Regions from separate parts of the Oceanobacillus sp. GQ8 genome, predicted to be linked through region 2. Evidence: predicted binding sites of a transcription regulator. Region 2 holds the regulator's gene; the other holds the start of a gene.
What was found. The regulator LexA, encoded in region 2, represses DNA repair genes until DNA is damaged. The targets are predictions, from matches to a motif close to CGAACATATGTTCG.
Positions count from the first base shown of each region.

Region 1: the regulator LexA is predicted to act here: its motif matches at 8,557-8,570, upstream of AC6CHS_RS06980 (SPL family radical SAM protein).

Region 1 covers NZ_JCAXEV010000002.1:387,027-402,390, reverse strand. Annotated here, with positions in the region: gene AC6CHS_RS07010 (cation-translocating P-type ATPase) at 1-2,115, opposite strand, end outside; gene argH (argininosuccinate lyase) at 2,536-3,948, opposite strand; gene AC6CHS_RS07000 (argininosuccinate synthase) at 3,945-5,204, opposite strand; gene AC6CHS_RS06995 (DUF1538 domain-containing protein) at 5,439-6,122, shown strand; gene AC6CHS_RS06990 (DUF1538 domain-containing protein) at 6,119-6,844, shown strand; gene AC6CHS_RS06985 (SDR family oxidoreductase) at 6,898-7,542, opposite strand; gene AC6CHS_RS06980 (SPL family radical SAM protein) at 7,627-8,448, opposite strand; gene AC6CHS_RS06975 (Na+/H+ antiporter NhaC family protein) at 8,795-10,267, opposite strand; gene AC6CHS_RS06970 (winged helix-turn-helix domain-containing protein) at 10,486-11,691, opposite strand; gene AC6CHS_RS06965 (Cof-type HAD-IIB family hydrolase) at 11,727-12,587, opposite strand; gene AC6CHS_RS06960 (PstS family phosphate ABC transporter substrate-binding protein) at 12,847-13,857, shown strand; gene pstC (phosphate ABC transporter permease subunit PstC) at 14,000-14,950, shown strand; gene pstA (phosphate ABC transporter permease PstA) at 14,952-15,364, shown strand, end outside.
Region 2 covers NZ_JCAXEV010000001.1:606,758-622,121, forward strand. Annotated here, with positions in the region: gene acnA (aconitate hydratase AcnA) at 1-1,051, opposite strand, end outside; gene AC6CHS_RS03260 (ATP-binding protein) at 1,294-2,415, opposite strand; gene AC6CHS_RS03265 (DUF2621 family protein) at 2,680-3,183, shown strand; gene AC6CHS_RS03270 (CcdC family protein) at 3,201-3,674, opposite strand; gene AC6CHS_RS03275 (response regulator) at 3,729-4,088, opposite strand; gene AC6CHS_RS03280 (Na(+)/H(+) antiporter subunit B) at 4,108-4,533, opposite strand; gene AC6CHS_RS03285 (cytochrome c biogenesis CcdA family protein) at 4,594-5,298, opposite strand; gene AC6CHS_RS03290 (YneF family protein) at 5,474-5,695, opposite strand; gene sirA (sporulation inhibitor of replication protein SirA) at 5,741-6,202, opposite strand; gene tkt (transketolase) at 6,541-8,547, opposite strand; gene AC6CHS_RS03305 (DUF896 domain-containing protein) at 8,681-8,914, opposite strand; gene AC6CHS_RS03310 (YneB family resolvase-like protein) at 9,126-9,764, opposite strand; gene lexA (transcriptional repressor LexA) at 10,052-10,675, shown strand; gene AC6CHS_RS03320 (amidohydrolase) at 10,770-12,050, opposite strand; gene AC6CHS_RS03325 (AbgT family transporter) at 12,066-13,577, opposite strand; gene AC6CHS_RS03330 (M20 family metallopeptidase) at 13,628-15,058, opposite strand.

The DNA of each region.
Region 1 (15,364 bases), on a different contig from region 2:
ATTTGCCCAATTGAAAATAACAGCAAATAAAATGGCAATGATCGCTCCAAGGTTTCCGGCAAACAAGTAGCCGATAGCTTTCTTGATATTATCGAAAACCGTTCGACCTACGCCCACTGCATTAACAATGGAGACAAAATTATCATCCGTTAATATCATTGCTGACGAGTCCTTCGCAACGTCTGTGCCGCTCCCCATCGCGATTCCAATATCTGCTTGCTTTAATGCAGGAGCGTCATTTACACCGTCCCCAGTCATCGCTGTGATACTATTTCGCTTTTGCCAAGCTCGCACGATGCGGATCTTATTCTCTGGAGAAACCCTTGCATAAACAGAAATCTGCTCCAGCTTTTCTTCAAGTTCTGCTTCTGACATAGCATCAAGTTCCTGGCCCGTTACAGCTATATCATCCTGATTCATTAACCCGATATCACGTCCAATTGCTTGTGCGGTCGTTTTATGGTCACCTGTAATCATGACCGTACGGATCCCGGCCTTTTTTGATTCCTCGATTGATCCATAAACTGCTTCACGAGGCGGGTCCATCATGGCTGTTAATCCAATTAAGACAAAATCCTTTTCATCCTCATGGCCAACTGGTGCTTGATCTTCCTTCATGCGTTTATACCCATAAGCTAAGACGCGGAGTGCCTGTTCAGAAAAGCTTTCATTTGCTTGCTGCAGATCATTTAGCAGTTCATCTGTCATTGGCTTTTCTTCCCCGTCGACAAGTACATAGGCCGCCCGCTCAAACATGACATCTGGTCCGCCCTTGATTAGCATACGTTTTCTGCCATCAATCGTATAAACGGTGGACATGAGTTTGCGGTCAGAATCGAAAGGAAGCTCTTCCTCTCGATCATATGCTTCGCGAATCTCTTCATAGCCCCCATATACTTTATTAGCGAAATGAATTAACGCTGTTTCTGTGGGATCTCCTATCTCCTGTCCTTCCTCATTAATATAGGAGTCATTACACAGCACAGCGGTGTATAGTAAAAGTTTTTGTGCTTCATCCCAATCTTCCTTATTCTCCGGTAGCTCTGTGTTTTGCTTTCCAGGTAAATAGTGATCCATCACGGTCATCTTGTTTTGTGTCAATGTACCCGTCTTATCAGTACAGATGACACTTGTAGAACCAAGCGTCTCCACTGCAGGCAATTTACGAATAATGGCATGCTGTCGAGCCATCTTGTTTGTACCGACAGATAGAACAATGGTCACAATGGAAGAAAGGGCCTCTGGTATTGCTGCTACTGCTATGGCAACAGAGAACATAAGCGCATTTAAAATAGCTGTGGTTGTATCTGCATCACTATCACCAAACCAAATTCTACCGACTTGGACAGCAAAAATGAGAATACATAGAAGCAGAATCCCTATTCCAAGTTTCTTACTAAAACGATCCAATTTACGCTGTAACGGGGTTTGTTTTTCCTCCGCGGTTTCAATCATACCAGCAATTTTACCAATTTCTGTCTCTTTTCCTGTCCCCGTGACCACGAAACTTCCACGGCCATATACAATGAGGGAGCTACTAAATACCATGTTTTTCCGATCCCCAAGAGCTACTTCTTCATTAATCGTCCTCGTTTCTTTTTCAACAGCTTCCGACTCCCCAGTCAACATTCCTTCGTCGACTTTTAAAGACCCGCTTTCTAGCACCCTTCCATCTGCAGGAACATAATCCCCTGCCTCAAGGAAAACAATGTCTCCTGGCACGAGCTCTCGTGCAGGAATGGACTGCTTTGTGCCGTCTCTAATCACTTGGGCACCTGGCGCGGACATACTTCGTAAGGCTTCCAAGGATCCTTCTGCCTTTCTTGTTTGCACAACACTAATAACCGAATTGATTAATAGTACGAGGAAGATGATGAGTGATTCAATTACTTCACCTAAGAGCAATTGGATTCCTGCTGCGACTAGAAGGACAATGACCATAGAGTCCTTAAATGTCTCCAGAAACAGTTTCCAAATTGGATCTCTCTTTTTTTCTTCAATTTCGTTATAACCTTTCTCATCTAACAGTTGTTTTACGTCTGCGTTCGTTAGTCCGTTTTCAGACGTATTAAACTGATCCATCACATCTTCTGATTTTTTCTGATAATAGTCCATCATATCTTCCTTCCTGCAATTAGTATTGACGCGTTACGAAAATAAATGACTGTGAGTATACTGAAAATATTTATTAGAAAAACTAGCATTCGCCTCGCGCTTTAGCGAATGAGTTTGGTTTTTCTTATACTTGGACATCTTAACTAAGTCGTCATTGCTTCCTGGCTAAAATTTCACTTTCCAATGTATAAAAAAAGCGAGACCTTTGCCTATAATTAGGCAAAGGTCTCGCTGAACAGTTTACTGTCAATAAAGCCGATGGCAAGAGCCATGTAATGACGACTTTTATTATGGAAATGGTTAACCATTTCCACCCGCTACTCCCCTTTGAGAGTCATTCATCTATTGATTTCCTTTAGTTTAGCACATAGGTGACTAGAAAACAAAGCAGAACATTTAAAACCTCAATGACAGTTTTTCTTAATGAATTTGTTCCGCCCATTCCGAAAGTCGAATTTCCGTATCTTGTAAATCCTTTTTAGCTATCGTGATTTGTTCTTCCACTCGTTTCTTTGCTGTTCCACCAGCAACGTCTCGCGCATTCACTACAGCCTCTGGTGTCAGGTAATCAAATACATCCTCTTCTATAATGGATGAGAATTCTTTGATCTCCTCCAGTGTCATATCTAGTAAATACTTGTTATGTTGGATACAATGAAGCACGATCTCCCCCACTACGGCATGGGATTCTCGAAAAGCCATACCCTTTCCAACAAGATAATCAGCTAAATCTGTTGCATTAGAAAAGTCATTTCGTACAGCTTCATACATATTTTCCCGCTTAACATGCATCGACTCCATCATTGGGGCAAAAAGAGCAAGAGCCCCTTTTAATGTCTCCACTGTATCAAACATGCCCTCCTTATCCTCCTGCATATCTTTATTGTATGCTAACGGAAGGCCTTTGAGTGTTGTCAGCATACCAATCAGGTTTCCGTATATACGACCGGTTTTTCCACGTACAAGTTCGGCTACATCTGGGTTCTTTTTTTGTGGCATCATACTGCTACCTGTACAAAAAGCATCGTCTAACTCAATAAAGTTAAATTCGGAACTAGACCATTGCACCAGCTCTTCGCACAACCTTGATAAGTGGGTGGAGATAAGTGCCGCATTCCCAAGAAACTCTACAACGAAATCTCTGTCGCTTACCGCATCAAGGCTGTTCTCACATATACCATCAAACCCCAATTGATCTGCTACAAACTTTCGGTCAATTCCAAAGGTAGTACCAGCAAGAGCGCCTGCTCCAAGTGGTGATTTGTTAACACGTTTCCAGCTGTCACCGAGTCTTTCTACATCTCGCTGCAACATGAAAACATACGCTAACATATGGTGTGAAAACAGCACGGGTTGCGCTCGCTGTAGATGAGTATAGCCAGGTAAAACGGTGTCCCTATTTTCTTCTGCCTGTTGAAGCAAAGCCTCCTGCAATGCAGCCAATAACTGACTTATATCCATCAGGGCATCACGTAAGTAAAGCCGCATATCAAGTGCTACCTGATCATTCCTGCTTCTGCCTGTGTGCAATTTACCACCGACCGGACCAATCTCATCTATAAGCAGCTTTTCCACGTTCATATGGATATCTTCCTGTTCTTCACTTAATACTGCTTCCCCACTGTTTATCTTTTCTAGAACCACCTTGAGACCTGCTGAAATATCCTTTGCGTCTTTCTCACCGAGGATCGCACATTTTTCCAGCATCGCCACATGGGCTAGACTACCTTTAATATCATACAATGCAAGTTTTTTATCAAAATGGATGGACGCTGTATATTCATCGACTAACTGATTCGTTGGTTTAGTAAATCTTCCTCCCCATAGCTTCATGGTTTAACAGCTTCTTTAACATCCAAAATCGCCTTTTCAATGGCTTCATCCTTGTTCACATGCGTTTGATTTACTGTGGAATGAACCTTTGTGGGTAGTCCCCATAGTTTTATAAAGCCAAGTGCTGCATTATGATCGAACGCGTCTGCAGCATTATATGTTGCCAAGTCAAAGTCATATAATGACTGTGCCGATTCACGGCCAACCACCTGTGCATGCCCTTTATACAGTTTCACTTTTACTGTTCCAGATACGTGGGCTTGTGTCTCTTCAATAAAAGCCTTTAGAGCATTTGTTAATGGCGAATACCAAAGTCCGTCATAGACAGTCTGTGCCAACTTTTGTTCCACAATCGGTTTAAACTGCGCCACCTCACGTGGTAATGTCAGTGCTTCAAGCTCCTGGTGCGCAGCAATCAAGGTAAGGGCTGCTGGCGCCTCATAAATTTCCCTTGATTTAATGCCCACAAGACGATTCTCTACATGATCGATACGACCAACACCATGTTTTCCGGCTATTTCATTTAACTTTAAAATTAGTTTGTCTAATGATAATGCTTCCCCATCAAGTGATACGGGGGTACCTTCCTTAAATGTTATTTGGACGGTTTCAGGAACGTCTGGAGCGTCGACAGGGTTGACTGTTAAGTCATAGGCTTCCTCAGGTGCTTCTGCCCATGGATCTTCCAGTACGCCACATTCATTGCTGCGTCCCCATAAATTCTGATCTATACTAAACGGATTATCAATATCGACTGGTACAGGAATGCCGTTTTCCTTCGCGTATTTCATTTCTTCTTCTCTTGACATCGCCCATTCCCGAACAGGCGCGACGATTTTCAAGCTAGGGTTCAATGCTGTGAATGCTACATCGAAGCGAACCTGGTCATTTCCTTTTCCTGTACACCCATGTGCTACCGCAATCGCTCCCTCTTTTTCTGCAATGTTAACAAGGACTTTGGCAATTAACGGACGGGATAATGCTGAAATTAAAGGATACTTTCCTTCGTAAAGCAAATTCGACTTCAAAGCAGGTAATACGAATTGGTTGGCAAACAGTTCTTTTGCATCAATAACATAGGATTTAATCGCACCTACTTTTAACGCTTTTTCTTTAACAAATTCTAAGTCCTTCCCTTCTCCGACATCTAATGCTACAGCGATCACATCATAATTATATTTATCCTGTAGCCACTTTACAGCTACTGAAGTATCCAATCCACCTGAATATGCTAAAACAATTTTTTCCTTCCCCATCTATACAACACTCCTTCATCTTTGCTTATCTTATGAATTATTATGCAATATAATGGATAATTATTCAATAGCAAACTAACGTTTTTTTGAAAATAGTTAAAATGGATTAAACGGTTTCCGTTTTTAAAGCGCATAGTCAGTAATAAAATGCTTGTCCATGAATATAAATAGAAATGCCTGCTTTTTAAGGGACAACTTAAAATACAAAGGCCAGATAGACAGAGGGGGATAACGATGAAAGAGACCGTAAAAGAAGTTCTACTCTCTATCCTGCCTATTACGATAGTCATTACACTGTTGCAATTCACGATAATCCAGCTTCCTTTTGAACAATTTATGCCCTTTATTCTAGGCGTTATAATGGTTAGTGTTGGGTTAATTTTATTTTTACTCGGGGTTAATATGAGTCTGCTTCCCCTAGGAGAGATGATTGGTTCGACTTTACCTAGAACAAATAAAGTGTGGGTTGTTGTATGGATTGGCTTTTTATTAGGAGTCGTTGTTACGATCGCTGAACCTGATGTGAGAATCCTCTCATCCCAGGTGGAAATTGTTTCCGAAGGGGCCATACCGAAACCCGTGTTACTTTTGTCCGTTTCACTCGGGGTCGGCATCTTTATTAGTCTTGCGATGCTCCGCGTTATCTTCCAGATGAACTTAGCCTATCTTTTATTAGCTGGTTATGGGATTGTTTTTCTACTTGCAAGCCTGACTCCACCTTCCTACGTCCCTATTTCTTTTGATTCCGGCGGAGTAACCACAGGTCCTTTAACCGTACCGTTCATTATGGCACTTGGCGTTGGAGTGGCATCTGTTATGAAAAGAAATACTGCTTCCAAAGACGCGTTCGGGCTTGTTGCACTTGCTTCCATTGGTCCCATTATTGCCGTACTTTTATTAGGAGTGGTGTACGGATGAATTTCCATCTATTTCAAGGCTTCGGGCAAACGATGTTGGAGGTTGGAGCGGCCTTAACTCCATTGCTTTTCCTATTCTTAATATTTCAAGTGCAACTCTTCCGGCTTTCAATTAAAAAGATCATACCTATTATGACAGGCTTCCTCTTCACCTTTTTAGGTCTATCCTTGTTTCTTCAAGGTGTGTATCTTGGCTTTTTACCTATCGGGAGGCTTATTGGAGCAGAACTTGGCACTTATGACTTTATTTGGTTGCTACTGCCGATTGGCTTTCTATTGGGATTTGTAGCCACCTATGCCGAGCCAGCTGTCAATGTATTAATCCATCAGGTGGAACGGGCTTCGAGGGGATATATCCCGCAAAAACTGCTTCTGTATACCATCTCTATTGGGGTGGGACTTTCTGTAGCAGTGGCCATGCTTCGCCTTATTATCGGCATCTCTTTATGGGTCTTCATTCTACCCGGCTACATAGCAGCCTTCCTTATGATGCGTTACTCCCCTAGGGCCTTTATTTCCATAGCATTTGATGCAGGGGGAGTTGCAACTGGGCCGATGACTGCTACATTTATTCTGTCTATGTTTGTTGGTATTGCAGGAGAAATCGGTGAAACAAATCCTTTGCTTGATGGGTTTGGGATGGTAGCGCTAGTGGCACTTGCACCGATCTTATCCGTGCTAACATTAGGCATTCTATTTGGTAGAAAAGAAAGAGCACACTAAATAACACATAGAGAGAAAAAGGACAGCCCATCATTCGGCTGCCCCCTGTTTCCTTATAATGATTCTATTGCTTGTTCGATAGATTGTTCACCTGAAGCTAGATCAAAGGAGCGATAATAGGTTTTCTCGTTATCCACCGCCGTTATAACAAGCTTTGCAACATCCTCACGTGGAATAGATCCTTTACCTAGGTTTTCCGCAAGGGTTACTTTACCGGTACCCTGCTCATTTAACAATAACCCTGGACGTACAATGGAATAATTTAAATTACTGTTCCGAAGCATTCTATCTGCATAATGCTTGGCAACATAATAGGTTCTTAAATCCTTGTGCCAGTTCTCTCTATTATGGGCCTGCATGGCACTTACCATTACAAACCGATTCACTCCACTTTGTTCTGCTGCCTCGATTGCTTTAACAGCTCCATCTAAATCTATCAGTAAGGTTTTGTCATCACCTGTACTACCACCAGATCCAGCTGTAAATACGACCGCATCAGACCCTTCCATTGCTTTAGCTAAATCACCTACGCTTCCTTCCAGGTCGGCCAGTACGGCATCCACTCCTGCGTCCTGATATTTTTGAAGTTGCTCTTGTTTTCTTACCATTGCTTTAACTGAATGTTTCTCATTAGCTTTTATTTGCTCCAATACCTGATTGCCAATTTGTCCGTTTGCTCCAATTAAAAACAGTTTCATTGTCAATCCCCTTTCCATTATAATATCTTCTTATTTACTAGTATTTCATGAAATGGAAGTGGTACACAATAAATCTGCCGATAGTTAATATGGGGCAAACCCCTCCTGACTAATTAAGACATGTTCATTATCAAATACTTCATACATTCTGTTTTCCACTATCCTGTACGCGGTATCCACAGTCCAATTCTTTTTATCGATGTCATCAAATAAATCAAAGATCCCTAATCGTTCTGTCCGCTTACCACCACTACCATCTCCCATGTAAAAATCATCAATGCATACTCGGTCTGCTATACCATTTAAAAGAGAGGGGAATTTTTCTGTGCTTGGCAAAACAGGGGCAATTGCTGCTTGTGTCCGTATACCATGTTTCTTCAAATCTTCCAATGCTTTTAACCTTGAGGATATGCTAGGGGCTTGAGGGGTGAAATGTTGGCGGACTGCTTCATCATCTGTCTCAATTGTCATACTGACTCGTACCTTGTCTCCAAATTGTTTTAATATATCTATATCACGTCTGACCAACGGGCTTCTCGTTTGAACGAATAGAAAATCGGGCTGATTCTCTACCATCGTTTCTAGTAAAAATCTTGTGACTCGCTCTTTACGTTCTACTGGCTGATATGGATCAGTACTAGAAGACATAAAAATAGTCACTTCTCCCTTTTTCTTTTCCCTTATCAGTTCTTTTGTTAAAACCTTCTCTGCCTCTTGTTTTACATCTACCCATGTCCCCCACTCTTTTCCTTTGAACAAAGAAACAGGCAGCTTCCGAACATAACAAAATGAACAGCCAAAGGTACAGCCCACATAGGGATTAAGCGAATGGCTATAGCCAGAGAGATAGCCGTTTCCTTTATTCAAAATAGATTTCGGCTGCTTATACGCAATATCCGGTTTCATACGATCACCCTTTCATACTTAATTCTCAAACTAACTATAACCAAAGTAATAACAAATCAATAAAACAACAACAGATAGGAGTGGCCAGAAAACATTAAAAACAAATGCCGAACGAACATTCAAAGCCCTTTTGGCTATAAACTAATTCGTTCAGCATTTCTATTAGGTAAAAAACTCTACTTAGCGGAGGAAAAACGTAGACTCCAGTGGGAACAGCACGAGTCCAAAGACCCCGGAAGAAGCGACCTATGCTTCTGAGGAGGCTGAGGCCGTGCCCACGGAAAGCGTAGTATTTTCCGTAGCGCGGAATTGGCACAACTTTTTATTGAATTATTTGTCCTCAAAGTTATTCTGATGGTCTTTCTTTTACTTCTTCCCCATTTTTCCCTTCGTAACGCAATCCCCATCCTGTTAAGGCAGCGATTAGCATAACGATCACAAGGAACCAACCCTGGAAGACAAACGGGAAAACCTCTGTTGGAGAAACAACAGGAAGCCACTCATATTTTTCCTTCATCGTCTGAATTGTAGTCCAACCTAAAAGAACAGGTGCACCCCACGGGAAAATGTATCCCAATGCAGAGGTAACAGCATCCAGCATATTTGCTCTTCTGTATCGGTGAATACGGTATTTTTCACCAAGTTCTTTAACAAAAGGTGCTGCCGCTATCTCAGCAGCTGTATTAATGGTAATCGCACTATTCATCATCGCTACAATTCCCCACATGGAGAGTTCAGCTTTTCGGACAGATTTCCCAATCCACTTCACAAGTCCTTTTGTGATCACCTGCATTGTTCCGCCCAATTTTAATAAATGAGCAGCTGCGACAATAAGCAGGATGAGGATTGCCATGTTTACATAACCGGAAATCCCTTCAATTAAAGCACCTTCTACAACATTGTCTGAGTCCGGATTAAATGAAATAATTTGGCCTATTGTTCCTAACTTCAATACCCAAATTAGTGGGATAGCTAGAATAATCCCCCATGTTAAAGATGTAATCAAGTGTTGGCCGGAAAGGGCCAGAATTAATACAAGTGCAAATGGAATAAGCATTAATAGTCCGCTCGGATTAGTCTGATCCATCATGGCCCCAATAGCAGCTTGATCCGCAGTTGCATTTTCACCTCCACCAAACAAGGCAAACAATATAATGGTAGGGATTGCTGCTCCAATAGCATATTTGAAACGACTACGTACAACCCCTGGGACATCAGCCTCCTGAGTCGTGGCAGACACGATCGTCGTATCCGACACTGGTGCTAAGTTATCTCCAAATACTGCTCCAGCAAGGATTGCTGCAAACAGCATAACCGGATCTGCTTCCACCGCTATTCCAGCTGGATACATTAGCGTACAAAATGCCACGGTTGTTCCATAGCCTGTCCCCACTGCCGTTGAAAAGGTAGCAGCAAGCAAGAAGGTTAATGCAACAAACAGACCCCCTGTCAAACCAGTAACTGCCCCGATCCAGACAAGTCCTTCAACTAATCCTCCGACTTGTAAGATTTGTGCAAACATCCCTGCATAAAACCAGGCCACCATGGCAATCACACCGATTGGTTGGGCAAGCCCATCAAACATCCCCTGCGCATAGTCTTCCCATTTACTTTTTGATAATAATAATCCTAATGTTAATCCTATTACTGCACCAAGAACGAGGCCAATTTCCGATGAAAGTTGAAGCACGCTAGTAGTAATCGCCCATATTACAAAGAACAATAAAGGTACCGCTGCTCCAAAAGCCCCCAAACGGAAATCTAGTTGTTTTACTTCAGTGCTTCCTGTAGCCCTGTCTAATGCTTCCTTGTCAGCCATCACTATCCCCTTCCCCATTTCTTATCCCGGTGAAAGCGTCCGTAAGACTCCCCTTCAAAACATAAAGTGGGAGTAAACGGGCGTTAACACCCGATTCGTTCAACTAACAATCAGTGGGGAAAGAACACCCCCCACTGATTGAAGTTTCACTTTATTTTTACTAGTCTATCACATGTGGTTTGAGTTGAATAGAAGCGTTTGGCCCCCTTTTAAATACATTAAATGTCGCACATATTCTTATTTAACGTAATCCCTTTTGCGTAGTGGGCTGCAGCGAACTTCTCTAACCCTTGCCAAATGTTACCATGAAGCTGTTTTGTTACCTTTATAGTTGGTTCTAGCTTGAGCTGACGAATATGCAGCTGATTGGAACTTCTATCAAGACCAGGGTCCATTCTTCCAACAAGCTGGTCTCCAATAAGAATTGGCATGGCATAGTAACCGTATTGCCGTTTTTCCTTTGGGATATAGATCTCCCACCGGTAGGTAAAATCAAATAGGTCCACAAGTCTGTCACGTCGCCAAAGCAAATTATCTAAAGGTGGCAAAAAACGCACATCATCATGCTCGATGGAAAACGGATTCGGTGTCCTTTCATGTCTTTTGAGTCGGTCCAAATCTTCAGCCAATATGTAGTACGTTGTTTTTATTCCTTCTATTGTAAGTCGGATGGCCTCCCCACTAGCTACCATCGTCTCCATGGCTTGGTTTCTTTCCATTGCTTTAAGCTTTTGCCAGCCAAACCTGGGATCACGCGCATCTATCACACGATACGCGCGAATATATTTTGCTAGCAATGCGCGCTCTGCCTCTTCTACCTCTATTTTATCAGCTTGGTTCAATAACCATGATGGCAGACTCTCTTCCGTTAGATGAAAATATCTCTCTGATCCCTCTCTTCGTACGACACGGATGATTCCTGCATCAAGCAACAAATTTAATGCCCGAGAGGTTATCTTTGTCTTAGGTTGTTCCGTGTCCCAGCCACCATGGACCCGTTCGTCTGATCGAAAGGCACGGGATGGTAGCTCCCCCTCATCCTTGAGCCTCTCCAGAACCTGACGGGCAATAGGTGAAAGCTTTTCAAGTTCAGGTTGAACCAGCTTTTGTAATCGGGAACGTACAGCTTTAAATACAGGGTAATCTTCTACAGGTATCGTACATGCAGCATTCGCCCAGTATTCAAACAGTTCCTCTTTTGCCAGTAGTTGATGAAGCATATCCGGTTGATAGTTGGGAATGCGTGCCATAAGAACAAGGTGTTGATTGCGCTCGACAGAGGCTACAGGATCGAGCTGCACACACTCCAAGTTTCGAATCATTTGTATCACAGAAATTTCCCGATCCCCATCAGGTAGTAGGTATTGCGTTTCAAGAAGAAATCGTCTTAACGCTTCTTTACTCGTAACATAGGATGGTTGCACAGTTCACCACACCTCTCATTAATACATAGCTTGCATTACAATTCTTTTAACATCTCTTCAATTGCATATGCCACGCCATGTTCATCGTTTGGTTTAGTAGTATATTGACATAGCGCCTTGATTTCTTCAACCGCATTCCCCATTGCAACGCCACGGCCAGCCATTTTAAGCATACTTACATCATTAAAGTTGTCGCCTAATGTCATAACATCTTTCATTTCAATTCTCATATTTTTTGCTAATTCTTCCAAAGCTATACCTTTCTGTGCGTCAGGATGATTAAATTCAAGATTGACCTCACCTGAAGAAGTGATTGCCAAACCAGGATTAGAATCAAAGGTTGAATGCAAATCCTTGAGCTTTTTATTATCTAGTGAAAAGGCGAGTATTTTATGAATTTGTAAAAACTCACGTTCAAACAGCAAGTCGTGACTTTCAATAAAATGAACTTCCTCATTCTGAAACCGTTTCTCTGCATCTTTCCGTATATCTTCCTCTGACATATCAGGATTTGCTGTCTGCAATATGTCTATCATTACTTGTATAAATTTTTCTCTACTAGTTGAATAGACTCCATCACTTGTAAATAGTTCAATGTAAATGCCCTCTTGTTCACAGCGCAATTGAACCTCGCGCGCTGTAGATTTATCTAATGGTGCTTCTCTTAGCAGTTCCATCTTTTCCGAATATGTATTAGCTCCATTCAAGCAAATTACTGGAGCAATTAAATCTACTTCTTTTAAAGGCTTTCTTGCCGCCCCGTAGGACCTACCCGTGGCCACAACTACCTTTATGCCTAGATCTATCGCCCTTCTAATTGCTCTGGCATTTTCTAAGCTTACCTGCCCTTTTGCGTTTAATAGTGTTCCGTCCAAGTCTGTTGCGATTAATTTCATTATTAGCTCTCCTATTCTTTATACCCTTTTACTAGCGCGTTCATAATTAGTAGCAACCCCATTATACACACTATGCACCCTCATGTTCTTCTCATTCGCTTATAACATTAAGCGTTATTAATCTACTAAGGACTTTTTACCTAATTTACAAAACCTTTACATTCTGATCATACTCACTTAACATTCCCCTACTATACTAGCAGTTGAGAGAGAAAATCTTTCAAAAATTAATTAGTGCATGAAGGGGAGGACAATTCATATGAATTTCAAAAGGTTTTTAATGATTCTGCTTATCGCAGGTCTAGCTGTTGTTGTAGCAGCTTGTGGATCAGACTCAGAGGATGAGAGTGGTTCAGAAACAAGCAATGGATCTGAAAGCGGATCTTCAGAGGAGGCAAGCGCAGAAGGCGAATCTGCAGAATTAGAAGGAAATGTCGTAATTGACGGTTCAGGTACGGTTTACCCTCTAATGTCACGACTTGCTGAAGAATATATGACAACTGAACAAGAAGGCGTATCAGTTGAAGTTAGCCGCGCAGGTACAAGCGCTGGCTTTGAAAAATTCCTTGTAGAAGACGGAACAGATTTCAATGATGCTTCCCGTCAGATTAAAGATGAAGAACAAGCCAAAGCGGACGAGCTTGGTATTGAAACAAAAGAGCTTAAGGTCGCATTGGATGGATTAACAGTTGTTATCCACCCTGACAATGACTGGGCTACTGAAATGACTCCAGAAGAAATTAAAAGTATTTTCCTTGCTGATGGCGGGGTAGAAACTTGGTCTGATATTAATCCTGAATGGCCAGATGAAGAAATCAATCCTGTAGGCCCTAACGAAAATCACGGAACTTATGAGTTCTTCTATGAAACTATTCTTGAAGAACAAGATCTAGTAAGTGATATCAACCTACAACAAGAATATTCAACACTTGTTACATTAGTAGCAGATGATCCCAACGCTATCGGGTTCTTCGGTTTTGGTTACTATATCAACAACCAGGATTCATTACAAGCAGTAAACGTAGACTTCGGTAACGGCGCTGTAGAACCTTCACTTGATACGATTGCTGAAGATGGCGACTATGCAGATTTCACACGTCCAGTGTTTACTTACTTAAATGTAAACCAAGCAAAAGAAAAACCACAAGTTCTTGATTACGCACTATATGTAATGAACAATGTCAACGAATTCGCTGGTGAAACAGGCTTCGCCCCTATTCCTGAGGATGAAGCTCAAACACTAATTGAAGAACTAGAAGCACTTAAATAAAATGTTCATTAAAAATTAAACATACCCACTTTGAGATGAGAGCTTCCAATGCTCTCATCTTATTGTGACTTTTAATAAAATTTATAAAGAGAACAAGTAACATCATTACGTATCTGGAAATTGAAAGGGGGATCGCGATCCCATGACACCTAACGGGGATTTAAATAAGGAAAGTTCTATTCGGCATTTAATAGACGAGAAGAAACAGAAACGCAATATGTCCAACTATACAGAGAGAATGATTCCTGGACTTCTGTTTCTATTCGCAGCCATCTCGATTTTAACTACAATAGGCATTGTATATACCCTGCTAACTGAAACAATATCATTTTTCAAAGCGGTACCCTTTACTGAGTTCTTTACCGGGACAGTTTTAAAGCCACTAAGCCAAAACCCTGAGTTCGGAGTATTACCTTTAATAAACGGTACGATTATTTCTTCCGTGATTGCGATGCTCGTAGCGGGGCCAATAGGAATTATGACCGCTGTTTACCTGAGTGAGTATGCAACCGACAAAGTTAGAAGAGTTTTAAAACCCATACTTGAAGTGTTAGCAGGAATACCTACGATTGTTTATGGATTCTTCGCTTTCACCTTTGTAACCCCTGTACTAGAAAAGGTTATTCCTACACTGGAAGCAACAAACATTCTAAGTCCAGGAATTGTAATGGGAGTTATGATTATTCCGATGATCGCCTCCCTTTCTGAAGATGCAATGACTTCTGTACCCAATGCGATGCGCGAGGGTGCATTAGCACTTGGCGCAACCAAGTTGGAAACAACCTTCCGTGTTGTTATACCAGCAGCACTGTCAGGAATTATCGCATCTTTCGTTCTTGGGATATCCCGAGCAATTGGTGAAACAATGATTGTTACGATTGCAAGTGGTAGCTCAAAGAACTTCACTTTTGATGTTACACAATCTATGCAAACCATGACTGCATACATTGTTGAAGTCTCCGGTGGTGAAGCCCCTGCTGGATCGACTATATATTACAGCCTTTATGCTGTTGCCATGACACTTTTTGTCTTCACCCTAATTATGAACTTACTGGCAAGATACATCTCTCGTAAGTTTAGGGAGGAATATTAAAATGAAATATATAAACCAGGAACAAGTTCAGAGTAAAATGAACCGCAGATTAGTTAAAAACAATATATTTAAGACGTTATTCGCTCTTGCAACCATGTTTGGCATCGTCGTTCTAGCCATCCTAATCATTCGTGTTCTAACACAGGGCCTTGCTTGGATTGATATGGATTTCATTACAGGAAAGCTTTCGACTAGCGCCGACAGAGCTGGCATTATGGGTGCTATACTAGGCACACTTTGGCTAATGATTGTTGTCATACCAGTTACACTGATTCTTGGTGTTGCCACAGCTATTTATTTGGAACTATATGCTCCAAAAGGAAAATTCCAAGCTATTATTCAAACAAACATTGCTAACTTAGCTGGTGTCCCATCCATTGTTTACGGTTTACTAGGGCTAACTGTTTTTGTTAG
Region 2 (15,364 bases):
GGTCATTTTCCTTACAATACGTTTCTACAAGATTTATTTGCTCTTCGTCCCGCCCAGTTAGGCGTAAATAGTTTAATGACTCTTCATCAACAGGGAAGAATCCACATGTTGCGCCATATTCCGGAGCCATGTTTGAAATGGTTGCTCTGTCTGCAAGTGGCATGTCTTGTAGACCAGGACCAAAGTATTCAACAAACTTGCCGACCACTTTCTTTTCACGAAGTACTTGTGTTACCTTCAAGGCTAAGTCTGTTGCGGTTGTTCCTTGAGGGAAACTACCTGTGAATTTAACGCCAATTACTTCTGGAGCAGGGAAAAAGGATGGTTGACCAAGCATTCCTGCTTCAGCTTCGATGCCTCCAACTCCCCATCCTAGTACACCAAGTCCGTTAATCATCGTTGTATGGGAGTCAGTACCTACCAATGTATCTGGGAATGCATCATACTCTCCGTTTTCATTCTTAAGGCCGTGTACCACATTGGCAATATACTCAAGGTTAACCTGGTGAACGATACCTGTTGCAGGTGGTACTGCACGATAATTTTCAAATGCTTTTTGCGCCCAATTCAAAAATTCATAGCGCTCGGCATTACGCTCAAATTCAAGATCCATGTTTGCTTTTAGTGCATTTGCTGTTCCGTATTGATCAACCTGGACGGAGTGGTCAATTACAAGGTCAACTGGAACTTCAGGGTTAATTTTATTTGGCTCTCCACCCATATCTACCATGGCTTTCCGTAATGATGCCAAATCAACCACAGCAGGAACACCTGTGAAATCTTGAAGTATAACTCTGGAAGGTTTAAAAGGAACATCTACACCTTTACCTTCTTTTGTGCCCCATTTTGTTAGTCTTTCAACGTGTTCATTTTTGATTTGTCGTCCATCATGTTGGCGTAATAATGACTCTAGTAATACGCGAACAGAAAATGGCAAACGGCCAATTTTACCATGGCCAGCTTCTTCAAGTGTTTTCAGACGATAATAATTATACTTTTTCCCGTTTAAATCAAACTGTTTTTTCGCACCATAAACATTATGATTCCCCATTTTGTCTTCCCCTTTCAAACATACTTCACTTAATCATTTAATAAACTCTACAAATTTCGACTGCTTTTATACTATTACTCTATCATTCATATAAAAGCGATTTCCTTACAAGTATATCTTAAAGGATAATGGAGGAGAAAACAAACCATTCCCTTTTTCTTGCCTATATTAAAATCTTATGTAGAGTGATAAGTTTTACTTATTAGTTTGTTTAAAAAAACCAAGGGCAACGAATAACCAGGTCATTTATGAAAAATCATGTGGAATGTACTTCCACCCTTCTCATTTTGACTGATCTCTAATCTTGCCTGGTGTGACGCAAGGATTTGTCTTGTAATCATGATTCCAAGTCCCGTACCTGTTTGCTTTGTTGTAAAAAAAGGCTCGCCTAACTTATGTATGATTTCTTCTGGAATGCCGGGGCCCTCGTCGCTGATACTAATTTTAATTACTTCCTCACTGTCTTTCACGTAAAACGTAATAAAACCTGGTGATTCCATTGCTTCAATCGCGTTTTTCAGCAAATTAATTAGGACCTGTTTAATTTGGGAACGATCGCAGTTAATTTGGGCTTTATCTGAGCCATCCATTCTAATGTCTATGCCCTTTAATTTGGCTTGTGGCCCTAAAAGAACTGTTACATCGTGAATCATATCTTTAATAGATTCCATTTTTCGATTATCCGTCAAAGGCTTTGAAATAAAGAGTAGTTCAGATGTTATCGTTTCTATCTTTTCTATTTCTTCCACCATGATTTGATAATATTCCTCTTTACCCTTAACGCCAGCTTGTAAAAGTTGTAGAAACCCTTTTAGAGAGGTCAACGGATTACGTATTTCATGTGCGATCCCCGCAGCAAGCTGCCCAGCTACTGACATCTTTTCTGAACGAATCATCATTTCTTCTGCTTCTTTTTTATCTGTAATATCTTTTAAAGTCGAAATATAGTATTTTGTGTTAGTTGATTTATCCGTTAACTTCGCGACCTTGCATTCTGACCAAATGTATTTGCCATTATTATTTAATATATTTACATTAATTTTCTGAAAGGAGTCGGAAGCATTGTCCAACTGTTCTCGAATATAACTCACATCTTCTGCCGATATTTTTTCGTACCAGTAGGTGCCTCTTAAATCAGAAGTTTGGTAGCCCAATAAATCCTCTATCGAGCTAGAGATGTAAATAACTTTACCACTCTCATCCCAGACTGTCACAATATCATGGTTGTTTTTTTCTACCCAATCTACCATGTATAGGGGTAGTTTCGATAATGCTTCAAAGGTATCCTGTGTGTTGGCGGGTTCTGCTTTTTTTACAGTATGTTCAACTTGATATTTATTTTGATCTCTGTTCTTAAAAGCCATAGTACTCCCCCTCTTTGTCATAATGTAACAACCATTTGGCGTCTCATAATTCTAGATTATGATATATAATGCGATAATATGTCGCTTGTTTGCAGTAATTTTTCCTATTATAATATGATATAATTGTTTTACCTGTTATCTTTATGAATATATACCCAATTATTAGTAATATTACTATACCTGCGTAAAAAAATAAATTACTTATGTAAAATACTTGTAACAATTTGTAATTTCATTCGATTATTTGAAGAAAAAGGTGAAACGATGTCGGGATTTGTAGATTATTCTATTATCATCATTTTATGGGGCTTTCTTATGATTATGTTTATGGCAATAGGTGGTTTTTTCATGTTCCGTAAATTTTTAAAACGGCTTCCTAAAGAAGATGGTAAGTCCATTATGGACTGGGAAGAGTATTACATGGAAAAAAGCCAACATATGTGGAATATAAATGAGAAAGAACTTCTTGAAGAATTGGTTTCCCCTGTGCCTGAACTATTTAGAGATATTGCAAGGCATAAAATTGCAAGTAAAATTGGAGAAATTGCGGTCAAGAGAGAAATGAGTGCTATCAATCAAGAAGTGGTAATTGAAGGATATATTCTAGCTACACCAAAGCGGGATCATAAGTTTCTAAGAAAAAAATTAAAAGAGAAGAACATCCAAGTTACTCAATATGAACATTTGTTTATCATGGCAAAAGAGGATTATACGCCTGATTGGGAAAAACGAATGGAAAACAATAATAAAAAGAAGTCCGAACTCTAAACATTTCGGACTTCTTTTTATGCATTAACATGTAATTGCTTTTCAAGCTGAAGAAATTTATACAACATACAGCATCTCCACGTAAATATCATCCCAAATGCCAAGATAAAAAACATTCCACTTGTTTCCCCTGCTGAAATACTGCTGCCAATGATCAGTTTCATTACAATTCGAAAAAGCAGTAAACCAAAGAGAATAAAAACAAATGATTTTGAGGGAATCAAATAGATTGCTTCATGCCGAATTTCAAATCTGGAAGCTCTAACTAAGAAAAACGAGCAAATAACGCCTACGATAAGAGCCTCCAGGAATTGGCTTAAACTAATTTGAAAAACAGGGAATATAAACATTAATGCACCTGTACTCATAAAAAGGGGCGGCAACATAATTTTTTTTACAGAAGCCGGCTTCTTGGCTCCCCTTATGCGGACAAAAATCATAGTCACAGCCATACAGGCTGCAACAATAGTACTGGCTACCAACCAAAGCATAATGACATTACCTCATACTTTCTATCAGGTTATACCCTTAGTTATTACCGTTTCTCATTTCACTAAGCGGTTAACAGTTTCCAAGACCTGACTATCATCAAACGGCTTTACAATAAAGTCTTTTGCACCAGACTCGATTGCTTCCACCACAACCTTTTGTTGGCCCATAGCTGAACATACAATGATGGTAGCATGCGGGTCATATGACTTGATTTCCTTAATTGCATCAATACCATTCATGACAGGCATCGTAATATCCATTGTAACAAGGTCAGGATTCAATTCTTTATAAAGCTTCACCGCTTCTGCGCCATCTGCAGCTTCCCCTACAATATCATGGTTTTCTTTTTTCAGTATAGCGGACAAGGTTACCCTCATAAAGTTTGCATCGTCAACTACCATAACTCTGGCCATATTCTTCCTCCCCTAAATGTTACTGATCGTTTGCTATGGTTAAAATGATTGTCATCATTACTCCGATTACTGTGAAATAGACTCCTAAGTCAAAAATCATGGCTGTTGCCAACTCAATCTCGCCAAATAAAGGTATTGTAAAGTAATCAAAGGTTTGGGATAAGAATGGTACACCAAATATAAATGAACCTATACCTGTACCAAGTGCGATAGCTAAACCAATTGGAATTAATACCAAGAAGTTTATCGGTAGTACTTTCTTTACAGCCTCGATTCCATAGGCTATATACATGAGCAAAATAGCCGCTGACGTCATAAGCCCACCGACAAAACCACCACCAGGTGAATTATGTCCTGCAAGCAATAGATAGACTGCAAAACCTAGCAGGATAAAGGCGATCAATGATGTGGTAGTACGTAATATTAAATCGTTTGTTTTGTACATGTAAAAAGCTCCTTTATGCCTATATATCATAAGTTTAATATACTATGCTAATAAAATCCATCAAAATCCTGTGAAACCAAACAACCCTCCCAAATAGGACGTCAATTTATAAATCCAGTCAAAAAACAATGCTATTCCTATCACAACCATTAGGTATCCACCGATCTTCACAATGATGGAACTGTGTCTTTTTATCCAACCTAATTTCCCAACGAAGAAGGATAATACAAAGAAAGGAACAGAAAAACCAAGAACATAACTGATCATCATCCACATCCCCGATTGTGGCTCAGTAGTCGCAAGTGACAGGACGACACCTAGTATAGGACCAGTGCATGGCGTCCATCCAAGGGAAAATGCCAATCCGATGATAAAAGACCCTACGAAGCCAGCGGGGCGATTTTTAAACATGATTTGTTTATTCTTCATCAAGAACTCAAAGTTCAGTACTCCTGCAATTACTAATCCAAAAAAGATAATTAGAATAGCACCCACTTGTCTAATTAAGTCTTTGTATGTCATCAAAAACTCCGATATGTAGAGGCTTGTGAACCCCATCGTGATGAATACACAGGAAAAACCTAGTAAAAAGAAAAGGGTATGCATTGTGCTCTTCACATTGAATTTTTTATTATCCTCTTTTAATTCGCTTACACTCATACCTGTTATATAGGATACAAATACTGGAAATAACGGCAATACACAGGGAGATATAAACGATAAAAAGCCAGCACTAAATGCAATGAAAATATTTATTTCAGACATATTCTACCTCCTCATAGCTAACTTATCACAGTGTAGCTAAAAATGTATTGTTTCATGCATTAAATTTATGACGAAACACCGAAAATATTAGCCGTTGTAATAAAAAAGCCCCTTACGTTGTATGGTAAGGGGGTGATTCGCGCGGATGCTTGTTGCAAAATTATAAAATAATTGCTTATTTACCAGATTGATTGTTCATAGAACGCATCATCTGATTAATTTTCTTCTGAGATGGTTTTTGGCCCATTTGCATCATTAACGTACGAAGCATTTGCTCATTAATTGGTGGATTCTTTTTTAAATAGCTCATCATATATTTTCTTGCAATAAAAAATCCAAGAGCAACACCAGCAATTAACGCTGCTATAGCAATTAGTACTACCCAAATCGTGCTCATGTCACGCCTTCCTCCTTCGTGTTGTCTCTTTAACAGTATAGTAAATTAATGATAAGAATACAATACTTGTCCACTTTTTGATTCACGTATACGAATAACTGGTGATACCCAGCCATATTGTGCTGTATTTTCTCCAATGATAAAGAAGGTAGAGTCAATCTCCCGTAATATTGGAAACAATATCTCTTCAGCTTCCAGTATTGTTTTACAACGAAATTTTAAATGTTTTTCACTTATATGTAAAGGAATATTAGTCGAATTTTTATATAATCGTAAAAAATCTGCTGTTTCGTATGAAAACATCGTCTTATCCAGCTTCTCTTCTACAATCTTACAGAACTGTGTTCCAGGAAAAGGATAGGTACTATAGTCATATTGCATTTGTAGCTCCGGTCTTTGCTGACATTCTTTCTGATAATGTTTTATAAAACGATAAAGAATATCACTTTTATGGAAGTAATGCCAAGAAAACTCTTCCTTCATCCGGAATACAGTATATTCATACATACTAAACTTCCCCCTTTTCCTTCTATTATACGGAAAGAAGCTTTAAAATAATGTCGGTTCATCGGAGATATTTTAACTTGTTTTGTCGAGAAAAGTTTATAAATATACAAAAGCCCTAATACCGCTAGAAAGTTCGCTTATTAAAGCTTCAAAGGGTTAAGGTTAGTAATTATATATTTAAAATTAGAGTAATATGAGATCGACTTGAACTAATAGTAGTTTTAGTCTGTAAACTATCTCAAACAAAAAAATAGCATACCAATCCTAATGCGAATTGGTATGCTATTTAGTTTCGTTTTTCTCGATTTAAAGTGAATTATTCATCCTAAAAAATCAAGCTATTTTGTTAGTGATTCTACATGTTCTACGACATTCTCTACAGTAAAACCATATTCTTTTATAACTCTGTCACCATTAGCTGACGCACCGAAGCGGTCAATAGCAATAATTTTTCCGTGGTCACCTACATAACGATCCCAACCGAATGATGCTGCCATTTCAATTGCTACTCTGTTTTTGACAGAAGAAGGTATAACTTTTTCTTTATATGCTGCATCTTGTGCATTGAAACGATCCCAGGATGGCATGCTTACAACGCGAACGTCAATGCCTTTTTCTTTAAGGGCTGCTTGTGCAGAGACCGCCAACTGTACCTCAGAACCTGTCGCTAAAAGCAATGCATCTGGTGTTTCTTTGGTAGCATCACTTACAACGTATGCCCCTTTCTTAACACCTTCATATGCATATTCTTTTGTCCCTTCAAGAGTAGGAAGGTTTTGACGTGTAAGCACAAGTGCGGTAGGTTGATTGGTTGATTCAATCGCTAATCTCCAAGCTGCTTGTGTCTCATTAGCATCCGCTGGGCGAATTAATGACAAGCCAGGCATTGCACGTAAAGCCGCTAATTGCTCAACTGGTTCGTGCGTCGGACCATCTTCGCCTACTGCGATAGAATCATGTGTGAATACATATGTCACAGGCGCATTCATAATGGAAGAAAGACGAACTGCTGGACGAAGGTAATCACTAAACACGAAGAAAGTACCCGCATAAACCTTCAATCCACCATGAAGAGCCATTCCATTTAATGCTGCTCCCATAGCATGCTCCCGTACACCAAACCAAACATTACGTCCTGCATAATTTTTTCGCGTGAAGTCTTCTTCGTCATTCATGGTTGTTTTATTTGAACCTGCTAAATCCGCACTTCCACCAAAGAAATTAGGAACAGCTTTAGCAATAGCATTCAATACTTTTCCGGAAGAAGCACGTGTTGCAAGGGTATCTTTGCCTGCTTCAAATACAGGTAGAGATTTTTCCCAATCAACTGGTAGTTCTCCTTTCATAGCTAATTCAAATTGCTTAGCCAATTCTGGGTACTTTTCATTGTATGTTGCCAATAAAGCGTTCCAGTTATCTTCTGCTTCAGCACCTTGTTTCCCAATTTTTTCTTGGAAATCTTCATACACTTCTTCTGGCACATGGAAGTCTTGTTCATAGGTCCATTTATAATAATCTTTAGTTAGTTTAACTTCGTCTGCACCTAAAGGAGCACCGTGAGAAGAAGCTGACGCTGATTTATTTGGAGAACCGTAGCCAATAATTGTTTTCACTTCAATAAGTGTTGGTTGATCAGTATTCTCCTGTGCTTGTTTAATCGCTTTTCTTAATTCATTTACATCATTTCCGTCTTCAACGCGAATTACTTGCCATCCATATGCTTTGAAGCGTTCTTCCGTGTTTTCAGAGAAAGATTGATTTAGATCGCCATCTAAAGATATATCGTTGGAATCATATAGTGCAATTAGCTTACCAAGACCTAAATGGCCAGCAAGTGAAGCCGCTTCATGTGAAATACCTTCCATTAAATCTCCATCACTTACAAGTGCATAAGTGTTGTGATCGACGATCTGAAGATCTTCTTGGTTAAATTTCGCAGATAGATGTGCTTCAGCCATCGCCATCCCAACTGACATGGCAATCCCCTGACCAAGTGGACCAGTTGTTGCTTCTACACCGTCTGTGTGATGTACTTCTGGATGGCCTGGTGTTTTAGAATCCCATTGACGAAATTCTTTCAAGTCATTCATCGACACGTTATAACCAGATAAATGAAGCAAACTATATAGAAGCATAGATCCATGGCCTGCTGAAAGAACAAAACGGTCTCTGTTGAACCATTTTGAGTTTTTAGGATTGTGATTCATGAAGTCAGTCCATAGCGTGTAGGCCATTGGAGCTGCTCCCATTGGAAGTCCGGGGTGACCAGAGTTCGCTTTTTCAATTGCATCAATAGATAATGTACGAATTGTAGTAATTGAATTTTGTTCTATGTTGTTTGACATATTGTTTAACCCCTTTCAAAAATAACTACTGGTTGTTTCCTCCTCATTCTATAACGAAACCCATCCAGGAACAAGTTAAAACGGATAGGCTTCCTTATAAAAAGGGTGATTTTTGTCGTAGTATGGTACAAAATTAATGTTTCTTATTTCTCTCTTGCAAGTCTTTCACTTTTTTTGGTGTAACATCGTTTCCTTTAGGATCTACTACTGTCATGGATTTAAACTGGTTTTTAAAAGAGCTTCTTACATTGTTTAGATATTCTTCACGGAGCTCTTTTTGTTCTTGTTTCTCTTTCTCAGTTAAACCTGTATCTTTAGCCTTTTTTGCCAGTGAATTAATTCGCTCAATTTTATCCTGAGATAACATGGCTCTACCTCCTTTTCAATTATCTATTACACAAGTCTAAATACCCTTTTGGCTTTTACAAACTTCCTCGTCGTAATTGCGCCAACGTCTTGGGCTATTTAAGATCTTATTAAGCTTTATCTTTTAAAAAATCTATTTTACTTCTGAATACAACAAAAAACAAGAGCCATTAGCTCCTGCTTATTTATTTTACGCCTATTAAGGCTTATATTCAAGTATCTTGCAGTTCCTTATACCTCCGATGGACCGTCGCTTTTGAAACAGGGTAACCCATTCCATTTAATGTACTCGTAATCTCTTCAAATGTCAGTTTTTTCTCTCTAAGTCTAACCACTTCTTCTATAGGAAAGTCAACTCTATCACGCCCTGGCGCATGATGCTGGTTTTTGAGATTATCAGCAGGATTATATCCTTGTTCTACTGCGCGTCTCATTCCTCTTTTAATCTTTGCATTGTGAATTTTCCGCTGGTATTCTTCCACTATCCCAACAATTTGCAAAACCATAGAGTCTGATTCTGATAGTTCAAGCTTCCCATCATGCATTGCTGTATATACATCTATACGGAGCTTTTGAAGCTGATGGAACAACGCAATTTTGGTATTCCCACGCCCTAGTCTAGTTTCATCCTGGATGAGTAGACAGTCAGCATCTTTAGCTGCAAATATATCGAGCATCTCAAATATTCCATTTCGCTCTATTTCATAGCCACTCTTCTGTTCTTCTATACAAGCTATTACATTAAAATTATAGCGTTCTGCTAATCCCGTTAGCTCTATTTTTTGTCTAGCAAGAGAGGTCTCTTGGGTATGTTTGTCGGTACTCACGCGACAGTAGATAATTGCATTCAACACGCTTACTCCTTCTTAAACCATTTAACTCGTAATCATAGTAAAGTACAGGAATCCCAGCGTCAAGGCAAAGGCAACTATATAAAACAAATCCGTTTTTGTAAGTTTACTAAACATAGTCTCATTCCCTCCTTCTCTAAATAGGAACCTTTGTTCGCTTATTTGTAATTTTAATTATAGCAGAACATATGATCCTGTCAAGACTTTTTCTCGAACGAATGTTTGCTTTATGTGGAATCAAATGGTAAACTATTAATAATTAATCTTATGGGCGAGGTGAAACATTTATGTCAAAACTATCAAAACGTCAGCAAATGATTTTAGATTATATTAAAGACGAAGTAACAAAAAAAGGATATCCGCCTTCCGTCCGGGAAATTGCCGAAGCTGTTGGACTTGCCTCAAGTTCTACAGTGCATGGACATTTATCTAGAATTGAAAGCAAAGGATACATTCGACGAGATCCGACTAAGCCAAGAGCAATTGAAATACTTGATTTGTCGGAAGGAAACAATATCCCAAGAGAAGAAGCTCGCTATGCTCCTGTAATCGGGAAAGTAACAGCAGGCCTACCTATTACAGCAGTTGAAAACATCGAGGAATTCATTCCTCTACCAACCACAAGTGCCGGACCTGATGATAATCTTTTCGTATTGGTTATCGAAGGGGAAAGTATGATTGAAGCAGGAATACTTGATGGGGATATGGTTATCGTGAAACAGCAGAACACCGCACAAAACAGTGATATAGTTGTTGCGATGACAGATGAAAACGAAGCGACAGTGAAAAGGTTCTTTAAAGAAAAAGACCATATTCGCCTCCAGCCTGAGAATGCAACGATGGATCCGCTTCTATATGATAATGTAACTATACTAGGTAAAGTAATTGGCTTATATCGTAATATTCATTAAATAGCGCAACGCATAGTATCATGCACTCGTCTTTCGATCATGCCAAATATCTTTTTCTCACAATAAAAAAACAGCTGCCTCGAGGGCAGCTGTTTTATTGTTCCATTATTACTTTGGCTGATTGGAAAAGAATTTTAACAGCAGGCAATAACGTGTCTTCTTTAATATCAAATTTCTCATTATGATGCCCTGCAGTCAGTTCTGTTCCGAATACACAGTAGGTTGCCTTTCCGCCGTTTTTCTGCACTTCGTTCATAAAATAGGTCGCATCCTCTGATCCTCCTGGTGTGTTATCCTCCAGTCGACTTTTTTCAATATCTGGGGATAATTCGGCACATTGGTGGAGGATACCTGCTAGGTCCAACGAACATTTACAGCTTAGTGCCTCGCCTACTGTTTCAATCTTATGTTCTACTTGGTACATGGTAGCCGCTCCACTGACGATAGATGTCACCTGTTCTTTCACATAATCATTTATTTCAGAAGTCTCTCCTCGCGTTTCCACTTTCATGCTAGCATGGTTGGCAATTATATTTCTACCTGCACCAGCTTCTAGCTGCCCAACGTTTATCCTGGTAGCTCCTCCTGAATGGCGTGATATACCATGAAGGCTTAGCACACTAGCGGCTGCTGCTAAGAGTGCATTCTTCCCTTGTTCAGGACTACCTCCGGCATGTGCTGCAGTACCACTATAGGTGATATCTAACTTGGAGGTCGCAAGAAAACCACTATTGGCGGCAACGAACTGCTTATGCGGAACACCGACCCCAATATGGGTAGCGACGAAATAATCCACATCTTCCACTACATTTGCAGCTGCCATAGCTTTTGCTCCACGTGTACCTTCCTCAGCTGGTTGAAATATTAATTTTATTTTCCCCTTAAGTTGGTCCTTATTTTCAATAAGCAAAGTGGCCAGGCCTAAACCCATCGCGGTGTGGGAGTCATGACCGCAGGCATGCATTTTCCCGTGAACTTTTGAGCTGAATCCTTCATTGCGCGGGAAATGCTCGTTACTGTTTGACTCTAAAATATCCAATGCATCCATATCAAATCGATATGCAATGACAGGACCTTTCTTACCTGTATCTAGTGTGGCAACTATTCCTGTATAGCCTTCAGAAAAGAGATGAAGATAATCACCAATTGCCCCATTTTTCTGTGCCCATTGATAATGTTTCTTTGTTTCCTCCTCAGTTGGTTTTCCCATACAGTCTGCCTTTGACATAACTTCCTTTCCCATTTTCAATTGGAAACCAAGCTCATCTAAAATAGAGGCTACAATAGACGCTGTTCTCATTTCCAAAAAACCTGTTTCAGGATATTGGTGGAAATCTCGGCGCCACTTAATTAATTTATCTCCTAATTGTTGCATACTGCTCTCCTCCTTTTATAAGAACGGGTATATTCCTGGACCAAATGGTAGACCTGAATAGTAAAATACCAGAATTAATATAATCCAAGTAGTTAAAAACGCAATACTATACGGTAGCATTAATGAAATATAAGTACCTATACTAGCTTTTTTATCGTATTTTTTCATAAACGCCAAAATAATAACCATATACGGAAACAATGGTGTAATAATATTTGTTGAGGAATCTGCCACCCTGTACGCAACTTGCGTAAAGGCCGGATGATAACCGAGTTGCATAAACATAGGAATAAACACCGGGGCTTCAATTGCCCACTTGGCAGACCCTGAAGTGATCAGGAAGTTCATTAATGCAGTAAATATGATATAGCCAATAATCAACCAAATACCTGTAAAATTAATATCCTTTAGATAATCAGCGCCATTAACGGCTACCCATGTTCCTAAATTCGACCAATTAAAATATGCAATAAACTGTGCAATAGCAAATACTAGAACAATATAACTTGACATGTCCTTCATAGAATCTGCCATATAGTCACTAACATCCTTACCAGTCTTAATTTTCCCTACTGTTATACCAAAGGTAACAGCTACAATGATAAAGAAAAATAGCACAATAGGAATAATCCCGTCTAAGAATGGCGAGGGTACAATACTACCATCTTCACCTCTTAATGGGCTGTTTGGTAAAGAAATAACAATGACGATAAGTGCAATGTAGGAAAGCCCAGCAATGATCGAATTTCGGAATCCTTTGCCACCATTCTGTAACTCTTCATTCCCCTCATCTTCAACTGCTTCGCCTTTATATTTGCCCAGTCTTGGTTCAACAAATTTAGTAGTTATGAGTCCACCAATAACCGTCATAACAAAAACAGATACAATATTAAAGTACCAGTTATCGACCGGGGTTACTACCATCGACTCGTCCACAATGGCTGCGGCCTCTGTTGAAATGCCTGCTAGTAATGCATCTGTCCCTGCAATAAAGATATTTGCTGTAAATCCTGCACCGGCCCCAGCAAAGCCTGCAGCTAATCCAGCTAATGGATGGCGTCCAACTTTATAAAATACCATCGCAGCAAGTGGTGGTATCAATACAACTGCAGCGTCAGAGGCAAGGTTTCCAAGAATCCCTACAAATACTACCGTATAAGTAACTAAACTTGGAGGTGAGCTTAAGATTGTTTTTCTGATGGCATAATCCATCAGTCCAACTTTTTCAGCTAGGCCAATTCCTAGCATCATAACAAGAACAAGTCCCAGTGGAGCAAAACCTGTAAAGTTATCAAGCATGGAAGTCAAGATAAACTGCAAGCCTTCACCTGATAGCAAATTTTGAATCTCTAGTTCTTCCCCTGTACCTGGATGCACAACGGAAGCGTTAAATAAACTAAATATATAGGAAACAACGATCATTAATAGTGATAAACCAATAAATAATATAAACGGATCCGGCAGCTTATTTCCTACCTTTTCCACCAAATCTAAAAATCTTTGAAATAAACCACGCCTCTTTTCCATAATATCCCTCGCATTCTATACTAATATTACGATCTATCTATTTGAAAAGCCTATTTCTCATGCAACTTTGAAGGATATACACCCTCAGGAATAGGATTGCTGTATGGATTGGCTTTCTTAAATGCCTCAAATTCTTCTTTTATGTTTTGCAGGTCTTCTGGGCTATCAAACAGCTGAATACCAGCTAAGGCCATTGTTTCTGCGGCACGGAACATACCGTTTAGTGCATAGTTTCTTAATCCTTGTGTTGTCATTTGCCATGTGTGTAAAGCAGTACCCAGTACAGAGGTTGATGCCGATAATTGAGCTGTTGGGACGACCCAGCTTACATCTGAAACATCTGTTGACCCAGCAAGGATTTCCTTAGATTCATGATAAGGGGAAATGGAGTCAGAATAATACTTACCAGCAAATTCGCTACCATCTCCTACATAACCAAAACCTTTCATTGGATCTAGGAAGTTTTCTTTTTCACCGTCTGTAAAGGTATTCCATATTTTCTCTGCAAATGCATTTTCTTCATCTGTAGGCTTTTGTACCCCAACCTCGGTAAATTTCTTATACAAGATTTTCTCCAGTGAACGATTGGGAATATAATTAGAACATGCCTTATCAAAATCAATTGTTACTTCCGTTTCTGTCATGAGTGCGGCACCTTCGGCAATCTTCTTTACCCTTTGGAAAATGCTGTCCACTTGTGCCACCTTTGGAGCTCTTACGAGGTATAGTACCTCAGCATTTGCTTGAACCACATTTGGGGATATACCCCCTGTATTTGTCACAGCATAATGAATACGTGCCTCTGGCACAATATGCTCTCGTAAGTAGTTGACACCCACATTCATTAGTTCCACAGCATCCAATGCACTCCGACCCAAGTGTGGCGTGTTTGCAGCGTGAGAGGAAATGCCTTTGAATTTAAATGAAACTTGATAGTTTGCTAAGCTTGATAAACTCATAATCGCATTTGCAGGAGAGGGGTGCCATGTAAGCGCAGCGTCAACACCATCAAACACACCTTCTCTTACCATAAATGTTTTCCCTGAACCGCCTTCTTCTCCTGGACAGCCAAAAAATTTCACAGTACCTGGCAGGTTATTTTTTTCTAAGTATTTTTTTGCAGCACATGCAGCAGCAAACGCCCCTGTACCTAACAAATTATGACCACATCCATGTCCAATATCTTTCTCTAAAGGTTGATAACTCGTTTCATTAGGCTTCTGACTTAAGCCTGAAAGTGCATCAAACTCTCCTAGATATCCTATTACGGGCTTGCCTTCGCCATATGTAGCAATAAATGCTGTTTCTATCCCCGCAACATTACGTTCAACAAGAAAGCCTTTTTCCTCACAAGCCTTAGCAAAATAGGAAGCTGACTCATATTCTTCAAATCTTGTTTCTGGATGGTGGTAAATATAGCTACTTACCTGTTCAAAAGTATTCCGATTTGTAGATAAATAGTTTGCTACAAATTTATTCATGTTAGTTCCTCCTTTGTTGGCCTTAAAGATTGATTAACGACATGATTAATAACATTCTGAATTTTCATCTCGCAATTTAAGTCGAGAAATGTAGATTTATTTTACCATAAGTCTAAAAAATTAGACAAATGCAATCATTAGAAGCATTGAAAAATTTTGACATTTTAAACTAAAGGATAGAGCGCCTGCATTATGGGACACCTGCTCTATCTCCCTTTAATCTCTAAATCGATCAAGTATTAAAGTGTAATTTTTTCAAAAGGTACTTTTAAAAATACCGCCCATGGATGGACGGTATTTTTAATA